2 regions of the Sphingomonas sp. AC411 genome follow, and region 2 is predicted to be linked to the other one. Evidence: riboswitches for the same ligand, from Rfam matches in the RefSeq annotation. Region 2 holds a riboswitch; the other holds the start of a gene.
The links. Region 2 has a riboswitch for fluoride ahead of AC0IX7_RS21355 (voltage-gated chloride channel family protein). Riboswitches for the same ligand answer to the same signal wherever they lie in the genome.

Region 1 (5,617 bases), on a different contig from region 2:
GGCGCCATTCCAGTCCTGCGGTACGCGCCTGCAACTGCCGCTCGCCAGGGCCGAACTTGACGCCGGAAACGCCCTTGTCCGCGAGCATCCGGTTCACCGCGACCGGGCCCCCGACCCGCCAGAGGAGCACGTCGTTGCACGTATTGTCGCTGCGCGTCATCGCGCCGCGCAGCAGCTCTCCGATGGTGGCCTTGTAACCGTCCTTGCCGACCAGTGCCCGGATGGGCTGGTGGAAGAGGGTCAGATCGGCGCGCGTGACCGTCACGGGATCGGTCAGCGACAGGCGGCCGCGATCCACCGCATCCATGACGGTGATCGCGACCCATAGCTTGCTCACGCTTTGCTGCGGTCGTGGCCGGTCGCCGTCCCATGCGACGACCCAGCCTTCGTCGATATCGCGTACGCTGATACCGACCTGTCCCTTGAACCCCGCCCCAAGGGCCTGCACCGCGTTGAGCAGGTCGGCGGATGGCTGTGGCCGGCCCGCTGGTCGTACTGGCGCCCGTGTCGGCAATCGTGGGGCCGGTGCCGTCGTCTGCACGGTGATGGGCACCGCCGAAGGCGGCAGGGACTGGCGTCCGGCGGGCACGCAGGCAGCCAGGACGGACATCCCGGCAACGGCGCCGATGCCCCGACAAAACGATTCAAGCGTCAACAAGACTTCCTTTTCTCACCGTGTAGCGCCTCGACCGTCCGGCGAAACCCGCGGCTAGGGCCTTCGGCGCGCTTAGAGGTCGATCCGACGCAAGCACTGGACTTCGGCGGTCAGCGATGCCGGCGGCGTGCGGCACGCTCTGCGCGCGCCTCGCGCAACGTCGCGTTAGGAACGAGGCCGTCCGCAGGCGTCTTCGCGACGGCGACACGCTGCGACAGGTAGATACCGTTGTGCCCGGAGCAGAGGTACGCCACGAAACATGCGACCGCGATCGGAACCGCATAGGTCGCACCGAACAGCTCAATTCCCATGAAGGTGCAGGCAAGCGGCGTATTGGCGGCGCCCGCGAACAGCGCGACGAAACCGATTGCGGCGAACACCCCGGTCGGGACGCCGAACAGCGGCGCCAGCGCGCTACCGAGTGCCGCGCCGATGAAGAACAACGGCGTCACCTCCCCGCCCTTGAAGCCGGAACTCAACGTGACGACGGTGAACACGAACTTGAGCGCCCAGCTCCACGGATGCGGGTCCGGTCCGAAGAAGCTGGCGATGGTCAGCCCGTCCGGCGTCGCCGCCAGCGTCCCGAGCCCCAGATAGTCGCGCGTGCCGAACAGGAAGACGAGCGCGATCGCCGCGATTCCGCCGATCAGCGGGCGGAGCGGACCATAGGGCACGATCCGCTTGAGCCACCCGCCGAGCGCGTGGTTGGCCTCGGCGAAGGCGAGACCCACCAATCCGAACGCGACCCCGGCAAGGCCCGCCTTGGCGACGAGCAGCGCATCCACAACGATCAACGCATCGACCCGGTAGACACCGTGGTGGATTCCCCAGGCGAGGCACGTCCAGTCGCCGACGAGCGCGGCGACGAGGCACGGCACGAGCGCACGATATTCGACGCGCCCGATCGCCAGCACCTCGAGCGCGAACACCGCGCCAGCGATCGGCGTGCCGAACACCGCTCCGAACCCAGCCGCGATCCCCGTCATCAACAGGATTCGCGTGCCGTCCGCATCGAGCCGGAGCGCACGGCCGAAACCGCTGGCGAGGCTGCCGCCAAGCTGGACCGCGGTGCCTTCGCGGCCGGCCGAGCCGCCGAACAGATGCGTCACCACCGTGCCGAAGAAGATCAGCGGCGCCATCCGCAGCGGCACCCCGCCGCCCGGCTCGTGGATCTGCTCGACGATCAGGTTGTTGCCACCCTCCACCGAGCGGCCCGTGAGATGGTAGAGCAACCCGACCCCGAAGCCCCCGATCGGCAGGCAGTATAACAGCCAGGGCGCCGCGAAACGCAGTCGCGTCACCGCGTCGAGGCTCCACAGAAAGGCTGCGCACAGCGTCCCGACAAGCGCCGCCATCGGCACGAGGATCAGCGCCCAGCGCACGACCGACACGGCATGGTCGTGGCGGTTCCGGACGAAGGTCGCGATGTCGAGATCGGTGATGAGGGTATGAAAGGTAGCGCGCACAAATCCTCCTTGCTGCCTGTCGGCGCCAAGTAGGAATCATCAGCTCTTGCCAGAGCGGTTCGGCCACATTGCCCGGCGGAAATCCATCGCCGTTGGGTCGCCTATGTCGCCTGATCGTGTAACCGTCAACGCCGGACAAGCGTTCGCTGGTGGTTTAGAACGGGCATCTGGAGCCGATCGGGTGGTTCTTTCGTGCTGGTTCACGAAGGGGATGTAGGAGTCCGGCAAAATCGCTTGCCCTGCCCCGATGCTTCGGCAGATGACGCGCACTCGACGAATGCCATCCTTGCCCTGCGAGGTACATGGTTGCAGATCGAGCGGGAGGCGCTCGTACCCGCGTTCACGCCACCGTATTTCGACGGAGACCGACGATCTTTCACCTCATCTTCGCGACCCCGTGCCTGCTCGTCATCGTCCGATGGCTCTGGCCGCTAGCCCTGCCGTTCTGGGCCAAGGGGGTATCGCAGTCCTCCTGCTCATGGCCTCGCAATATCATTTCTGGAGCCGGCTTTCGTCGGGATCGGTGTTCGCGCCTGAGTTTCCCCGTACGGTCGTGATCCTGTTCAACTGGGCGTTTGGCGCGATCGTGCTGCTCGCCGTCTTCCAGATTCTGCTCGACCTCGGAACGCTGGCAACGATGCTCGTGCGGTCGCGGTCGGTGCATGTTCCGGATGGCGTGCGCTTCGCCATTGCAGGACTGGCGGCGCTGCTCGCGGCGATCGGCGTCGGCAATGCCATCCGCGTGCCGCCGATCAACGACATCGAGGTCGCGATACGCGACCTGCCGCCCGAGTTCGACGGGTATCGTATCCTGCAACTGACCGACCTTCACATCAGTCGGCTGTTCCCGGAGCGCTGGGCCCGCCAGACCGTCGATCGGGCGAACGCGTCGGGGTCGACCTGATCGTCGTGACCGGCGACTTCATCGACGGCTCGGTCGCCATGCGCAGCCACGATGTCGAGCCGCTCCGAGTCTCCGTGCACCCGACGGGGTCTACGCGATCCGGGCAACCATGAGTATTTCTTCGATTACGCGGCGTGGATGCGCCACCTTGCAGGGTTGGGAATCCGGATGCTGCCGAATGCCCATGCCGTGCTGACCCGTGGCGATGCGCGACTGGTCCTGGCCGGTGTCACCGACCTGTCGGCACCGGGCGTGGGCCAAGCCGGACCAGACATGTCCGCGGCGCTCGCCGGATCCCCGGACGACGTACCCGTCATATTGCTCGATCATCAGCCCAAGGATGCGCGCCGCGCCGCCGCCCGGGGATCGCGCTTCAGCTATCGGGGCACACGCATGGCGGGATGATCGCTGGTCTGGATAAACTGGTCGCCCCAGCCAATGGCGGGTTCGTGTCCGGGCGCTACGAGGTGGCGGGCATGACGCTCTATGTCAGCAACGGCACGGCCCTGTGGCCGGGCTTTGCTCTGCGCCTCGGCCGACCTTCCGAACTGACCCGGATCACCCTGCGCCCCGCCCCATAAGTCGGCTAGGCATGCTGGACCATTTGGTCCAGCGTGTCGCGGAGAGCAGCTGGTCCGGACACAAAACCGGGACCGACGCTTGTGCGTCGATCCCGGCAATCCGACCCGGTTCAGCCCTTCAGCTTCGCCGCGGTCTCGGCAATGCGCTTGCCCTGATAGCGGGCGCCATCGAGTTCGTCCTTGCTCGGCTGGCGGCTGCCGTCACCGTCCGACAGCGTCGTCGCGCCGTAAGGCGAGCCGCCCTTGACCGCATCGACGCCCATCTGCGCCTGGAAGCCATAGTCGAGCCCGACGATCGTCAGCCCGTGATGCAGCAGGTTGGTGATGATCGAGAACAAGGTCGTTTCCTGGCCGCCATGCTGGCTCGCGGTCGAGGTGAACGCACCGCCGACCTTGCCGATCAGCGCGCCCGAGAACCACTGGCCGCCGGTCGTGTCCCAGAACTGCGCCATCTGCGCGGGCATCCGGCCGAAGCGGGTCGGCGCACCGACGATGATCGCGTCATACTGCTCGAGCGCGGCGGGGCCTTCGATCTCGGCATGTGCGGTGTCGGTCTTGAAATGCGCGGCCTCGATCACCGACTGCGGCGCGGTCTCGGCGACGCGGCGGATGTCGACCTCGGCACCACCGGCGCGCGCGCCCTCGGCGACGGCATCCGCCATCTGCTCGATATGGCCGTAGGACGAGTAATAGAGCACGAGAACCTTGGTCATAAGTGTTTCCTTCGAGTTCCCCTCCCGCTTGCGGGAGGGGTTAGGGGGCAGTTCCGGGCGGGATCGCGGGAGGAAGCCCCTCCCGACCCCTCCCGCAAGCGGGAGGGAGTTCTACTCGAGTCCACCAGAACGATCTCGGCGTCGTCTTGAGCCGTGATCGTCACCGTCTGGCCGCCCAGCAGCGCCGCTCCGTCGCGCGCACCGAAGGCGTCGTCGCCGATCGTGATCGCGCCGGTCGCGGGCACCAGATAGACGTGGCGGCCGTCGCCGACTGCATAGTCGACGCTGTCGCCGGCCTTCAGCGTCGCCGCCAGCACCCGGGCGTTCGCACGGATCGGCAATGCATCGACGTCGCCCTCGAACCCGCTGGCGAGCGTCACGAACTGGCCGGAGCGCTCGCCCTTGGGAAACGGCTTGGCACCCCAGCTCGGCGCGCCACCTTTGCGCGAAGGCTCGATCCAGATCTGGAAGATCGTCGTCGTCTCGGGCTCCAGGTTATACTCGGCGTGACGGACGCCGGTGCCGGCGCTCATCACCTGAACGTCACCAGCCTCGGTGCGCCCCTTGTTGCCGAGTGAATCCTGATGCGTGATCGCGCCGCTGCGGACATAGGTGATGATCTCCATGTCCTGATGCGGATGCGGCGGGAACCCGGAGTTCGCGGCGATCTGGTCGTCGTTCCACACGCGGATCGCGCCCCAACCCATCCGGGCAGGATCGTAATAGCTCGCGAACGAGAAATGATGCCTGGCATTCAGCCAGCCGTGATCGGCATGGCCGAGGCTTTCGAAGGGGCGGCGGTCAACTTTGGAAAGGGCAACTTTGGAAAGGGCAACTTTGGAAAGGGTCGTGGTCGTCATGAAATGTCTCCACTGGTTGAAGCCAAAATAAGCGCTGCGATCACACCGTAAATAGAAACGCTGGAAACCGATCGTTTCGGTTGGTAATGTTCCTACTCTTGCTCCCCTCCCTGGAAGGGAGGGGAAGATCTGGAGTCCCCATGCGCCTGCCCGATCTCGAAGCCTGGGCGATCTTCGCCAGCGTCGTCGAGCACCGCTCGTTCAGCGCCGCCGCCGACGCGGTCGGGCTCAGCAAGGCGACCGTCTCGAAGGCGATCACCCGCCTCGAAGCGCATCTCGGCCAGTCGCTCTTCCACCGCACCTCACGCCGTCTCGCGCTGACCGAAGCCGGCAAGCCGCTCGCCGAGCACGCCGCGCGTATCCTCGCCGAAGCCCGCGCCGCCGAAGAATCCGCGCACGACGCCGCCAGCGCGCATACCGGCCGCGTCCGCCTCGCCG
Region 2 (5,617 bases):
GTTATCCACAGGCTCGCCACCCCAAAGCTCACCTTTCGCCGTTCAGATTCTCTAATTCTTCTGATTCAAGATTCAGAGCCCTGAAAGGTCCGTATTTCTGCCGAAAAATGCCTCCAATAGTGAGCGTTGGGGTCGATTCGCGTGAGTTTCGGGGTAGCATGCGGTGAGCTTTGGGGTCGGTAAAAGTGAGTGTTCGGGCAGGGTCCAGTGAGTGTTGGGGTACCCCAATGGTTGGGTTAAAAGGATCGGTGAGTTTTGGGGTATCCGCCTCTCTGCTCCACGGGGAGCTGAAACATTTGCCTAGCTCACTTTTCGTGATTAGGGTGAGTTGGTAAGTTCCTCTAGCTCACCGTTGGTCAAGCCTATGTCGCAACCTGCCGTGGTCGATATGACATTCCGCACGCTGGCCCAGAAGGGACGTGGAAATCCTTTTGATCCCGCCAACTACGGTGAAATCGTCAAGCCCGGCGAGTTGGTCGATATTGTAGAGCTAAGCCCCCTCACCCTCGCGGATCGCCGTATCTACAACCTGCTGATCGCCAATGCCTGGGAACGCATTGGCGAGCCGATCATCCATCGCATTGCGAAATCCGGACTGAAAGGGACGCACCAAGGCAACGAGCGCATAGAGAGTTCACTGCTGCGCCTCATGGGCACCATCGCGATCGTCACGATCCGCAAGGATGGCAAGAGCTACAAGCGCCGTGTCCAGCTGCTCGGCCCAAGTGATGAAAGCCTCGAAAAAGACGGCTTCCTTCACTATCGTATCCCAGAAGAGCTAATCGAGATACTGCGGAACAGTCAGGTTTATGCCCGTCTCAAGACGCAGGTAATGTATTGCTTCGAGTCAAAATACGCACTTTGTCTCTATGAAATGATCGAGCGGCGCATTGGTCTCGAATACAAACAGAAAGAGGAGTTTACGATCGAAGAGCTGCGCGGCCTGCTTAACGTGCCTGAAGGTAAACTCGAACGCTTCGCTGATATGAACAAATATTGTCTGAAGGTGGCTGTCGAGGAAATTAACAAGCTTTGCCCCTTCTATGTCGATTTCACGCCGATCAAGAACGGGCGCAAGGTCGAACGGGTGGCACTCCACTGGTTCCCAAAAACGTCCAGCGGCAAGCGCGACGCACAGAACCTGATCGACCAGCACAGCATTGTACGACGGGCAAAGCTGCGCGGCGGAATTCCCGAACTGCCCGTGCTGGTAGATTTCAGCGCGTCGGCCCAAAGGTGAGCCGCTACCCCAAAACTCACCGATAGGCTTTGCTACCAACCTCTACATGCCAGACACGTGTTCACGTTCCATCGTGTTCTCGTGTTCTCGTGCTATCATGTTCACATGCCAACAAGTGGGCTGGCGGATTCCGGGGTGCCCGTTACAGATGCCGGGCATTCACCCAGCCCTTGCATGTTCCACTCGGGACGGATCATTCGGATCGCCCCCTCTTCGGGGTCGGTACATAGAACGGACCCAGATATACGTTAAGCGCCCTCATCCGGGTTCAGGCGGCGCAAATCACCCGTTTGTCGCGCATCTGCGATGGCGACAGGGTTTTCCGTCATCCCTAGTACCTAGCGACGACTTTTGGGACAAAGCCGTCGTAGCAAGTCCAGTCACATCGCGACGATCTACGGGAAAGGCTGTCTGGCGCTCGGCGCCTTTCGCGCGACGGCATGGTGATCGCTCCACCGCCGTCTAGAAAGGGATAGGCTATCGAAAGAGTCTGGGTGACATCGCCCAGCAAAACGATCGATTTCGCTACTGATTTCATCATGGTAGGCCGCTTGCATGACCGCATCCGATCGCGCCGAACAGAATCTGATCCTCCGCTGTCCGGAGCCGCTCAATGCGGAAACGCCCCCGGATAAACTGATCACGTCCTTCCTGACGCCGCAGGCGAACTTCTACATCCGCAGTCACGGACCAACGCCGGAGCTGGCCGACGATCATCGTATAGCGCTGGACGGCTTAGTCGACCGCCCGCGCTCCTACACGGTTGCCGAACTTCAAACGGCATTTGCGACCCGGACAGTGACCGCGACCATGCAGTGCGCCGGCAATCGTCGGGCACATCTTCAAGACGTGGAAAAGACTTCGGGCGATCCCTGGGACGTGGGCGCGATTGGCAATGCGGCGTGGACCGGCGTCGCACTGTGCGACGTGCTCGCCGCAGCCGGCATCCAGGACGGCGCGTCGTTCGTCGGCACTACGGGGGCCGACAACGTGGATGTCGATGGTGAGACGGCACCGTTCGGTGCCTCGATCTCGATCGCCAAGGCGCTAGAGCCCGACGTGCTGATCGTCTGGGCCATGAATGGCGAGGCGCTGGCCCCCGAACATGGCGCACCGCTGCGGCTCGTCGTGCCGGGTTATGCGGGCGTTCGTAGCGCCAAGTGGCTGACGCGCATCGAGGTGCGCGATCGCCCGTCCGATGCGCCGATCCAGGCTAAGGACTACAAGCTCTTTCCGGCGTCGGTAGCGAAGGAGGACGCAGACTGGGATCGGGGTCTGACTATCGAGGAGATGCCGCTCAATGCTGCGATCTGCGCGCCGGTGGACGGCGCGCATGTCAGCGCCGGCGCGTGCGAAATCGCGGGTTATGCGGTCGCCTTCGGCCGAGCGGTCACCCGCGTCGAGGTCTCCGTCAATGGCGGCACCGACTGGCTGCAGGCGGAACTGACTGCAAAACCCGATGCGCCTTGGAGCTGGACGCAGTGGCACGTCACGGTCGATCTGTCTCCCGGACTCCACGTCCTGATCGTGCGCGCCGTTGACGGTGCCGGGCAGATGCAGCCCGAACGGCCCGAGCCGATCTGGAACTTCGCCGGCTATCTCTCGACTGCCTGGCATCGCATCGCCGTTACCGCTGGCTGATGGACGCGCCGCACGACGCCGATCGGGCCCATGCGAAGCTGGCGGAGAGCGCGAGCAAGCTGAAGGACAGCGCAGTCCAGCAGGTGGACAGCGCCGACCGTCGCACAGAGCTTGCCGCGGACCGCACAATCCTCGCCGGCGAACGCACCTATGCTGCCTGGGTGCGTACCGGACTGGCGGCGCTCGCTTCCGGTATCGGCGCGCGCGCGCTGCTCAAGGACGTCGTGTTCCCGTGGCTGGCGACGGCGACCGGGACCATGCTGATCTTGTTCAGCGCCTTTTGCTTCGCCGCTGCGGTGTGGCGAGAGATGGGCGCAGGCGCCCCGCCGCCACGACCGGACATCAAGCGCCTGCCAGCGACGTTGCTCCTAGTGATGAACGGGTTTCTTATGCTCGTGTCACTGGCCGCGCTCGTCGGCATCTGGACGGCACGCTCGTAGCAGCCATCCCTAGGTTTGCTGCGAACCGATCAGACCCCGCAGCGCATCCGCGGCTTTCGTGCGGTATCGCCCCCTTGTGACGAAGCCCGAAAACGACGTGGGCCAAAGCCGATCGGTCCCGCATGCAGCGTACCCGGGGTCGGTACATATAACGGGCTCAGATAGACGCTGCCGACTGGCCGGTCCGAGCATTTGCCCGACCAACATGCCCATTGACGGTTGGGGCAAACGTCTAATAGATCGACTTTGGCAATGGATTTCTGCCGGGCAATTTGGCCGAACCGCTCTGATAAGAGCTGATGATTCCTACTTGGCGCCTTCAGGCAGCAAGGAGGAATTGTGCGCGCTACCTTTCGCAATCTCGTCGGCACGCTGAATGTCGCGGCATTCATGCGCGATCGTCACGACCATGCGATCTCTGTCCTGCGCTGGGCGCTGATCTTGCTGCCCATGGCGGCACTCGTCGGGACGCTATGTGCGGCGTTCCTGCTGAGTCTCGATACCGTTACGCGACTGCGGTTTGCATCGCCTTGGCTGCTCTATCTGCTACCGGTGGGCGGGTTCGTTGTCGGATTCCTCTACCATGTCACCGGGCGCACAGTGGAAGGCGGCAACAATCTGATCGTCGAGCAGATCCACGAGCCTGGCGGCGGGGTGCCTCTGCGGATGGCGCCGCTCATCTTCTTCGGCACAGTGGTGACGCATCTTTTCGGTGGCTCGGCCGGACGTGAGGGCACCGCCGTCCAATTGGGTGGAAGCCTTGCCAGCGGTTTCGGCCGCGCGCTCCGCCTCGATGCGGGCGGCACGCGCATCCTGTTGATGACGGGTATCGCAGCCGGGTTCGGCGCGGTCTTCGGCACGCCGATCGCAGGCGCGGTCTTCGCGCTCGAAGTGCTGGCGATCGGCCGCGTTGAATATTCCGCGCTAGTGCCTTGCCTCGTTGCAGCGCTAGTCGGCGATTGGACGTGCCTCGCCTGGGGTATCCATCACGGTGTCTACCCGATCGGTGCGTTGATACCGGTCGATGCGCTGCTCGTGACGAAGGCGGGTATTGCGGGGATCATATTCGGATTGGTCGGTTTGGCCTTCGCCGAAGCCAACCACGTGGTCGGGGGATGTCTGAAGCGGATCGTCCCCTATGGTCCGCTACGTCCAGTGATCGGCGGGGTCGTCGTTATCGCGCTCGTCTTCCTGTTCGGCACGCGCGACTATCTAGGCCTGGGTGTCCTGGCAGCGAGGCCCGAGAGCCTTACCATCGCCAGCTTCTTCGGACCAGACACGCATCCGTGGAGTTGGGCGATCAAGCTGCTGTTTACTGTCGTCACGCTCGGTGCGGGTTTCAAAGGTGGTGAAGTCACGCCGTTGTTCTTCATCGGCGCGACGCTCGGTAACGCGCTGGCGCCTTTCTTGGACGTACCGACGGGCCTGTTCGCCGCGATCGGCTTTGTTGCGGTCTTTGCCGGGGCTGCCAATACCCCGCTCGCCTGCACCTTCATGGGGATTGAACTGTTTGGCGCCAGCTATGCGGTGCCGATCGCCGTCGCCTGTTTCGTGGCCTATCTCTGCTCGGGCCACAATGGCATCTACCTGTCGCAGCGCGTTGCGATACCCAAGGTGCCCGCGAACGGCCTCGCGCCCAATGCAACACTGCGCGAGACACGTACACGCCGCACAGCACTTCGCGCGCAGAACCGCGTGTCGTGAGTGATGTGCTTAGCCTGATCCCCCGATACGTCGGGCGCAGCCTTCGGATCGGGGTCTTGCGCCTTGCCCTTCGCGGCGCCCGGCTGCTTTGCGCTCATGGCGGTCAGATAAGCGACGATCGCCGGCACGTCAGCCTGTGCAACAGGAGCCTTGTAGACCTCGCGCATCTTGGTGACCTCCGCGGTCCACTGATCGGAGGAGAGTGGCGGCTGGTTCAGCGCCATGCTCGCCGAATGACACGAGGTGCAGTTGGCGTTGATGACGTCGGCATGCGGGCCGGCGGGATATTGCCCTTCGTCGGTCGGGAGATCGACCGAGGTGGACGCCAGCGAGAAGCCGCGCGCCGAAACGCTTGGCGGCGGTGGTGCGGTCGGGGCGGCAGGCGGCGGGGCGATGCGGCTGTTCGGGGCACCGATCGCGAGTAGAAGAACGACGGTCGCGCCGACGAACCCGAACGACAGCGTGCCGATGGAAGGCGTTTTCATGGGGGAGCGCTCCTCAGCCGACGACGATGTTGGTGGTTTCGATGTTGCCGCGCATGAACCCGCCCGGGTTCCAGATCGGCGTCATCGGCTGCGCGATGCCGGCGGTG

Region 1: another riboswitch for fluoride. It lies ahead of AC0IX7_RS19145 (voltage-gated chloride channel family protein); the one in region 2 lies ahead of AC0IX7_RS21355 (voltage-gated chloride channel family protein).

The regions. Positions count from the first base shown of each region.
Region 1 is NZ_CEEDAQ010000001.1:3,715,724-3,721,340, reverse strand. Features, by position in the region: gene AC0IX7_RS19150 (serine hydrolase) at 1-610, opposite strand, end outside; gene AC0IX7_RS19145 (voltage-gated chloride channel family protein) at 766-2,121, opposite strand; fluoride riboswitch at 2,145-2,221, opposite strand; gene AC0IX7_RS19140 (hypothetical protein) at 2,600-3,025, shown strand; gene AC0IX7_RS19135 (hypothetical protein) at 3,194-3,430, shown strand; gene AC0IX7_RS19130 (hypothetical protein) at 3,427-3,606, shown strand; gene wrbA (NAD(P)H:quinone oxidoreductase) at 3,717-4,319, opposite strand; partial or broken gene AC0IX7_RS19120 (pirin family protein) at 4,436-5,179, opposite strand; gene AC0IX7_RS19115 (LysR family transcriptional regulator) at 5,320-5,617, shown strand, end outside.
Region 2 is NZ_CEEDAQ010000003.1:31,418-37,034, forward strand. Features, by position in the region: gene AC0IX7_RS21340 (replication initiation protein) at 365-1,240, shown strand; gene AC0IX7_RS21345 (sulfite oxidase) at 1,796-2,881, shown strand; gene AC0IX7_RS21350 (YidH family protein) at 2,881-3,321, shown strand; fluoride riboswitch at 3,561-3,637, shown strand; gene AC0IX7_RS21355 (voltage-gated chloride channel family protein) at 3,661-5,025, shown strand; partial or broken gene AC0IX7_RS21360 (molybdopterin-dependent oxidoreductase) at 5,524-5,617, opposite strand, start outside.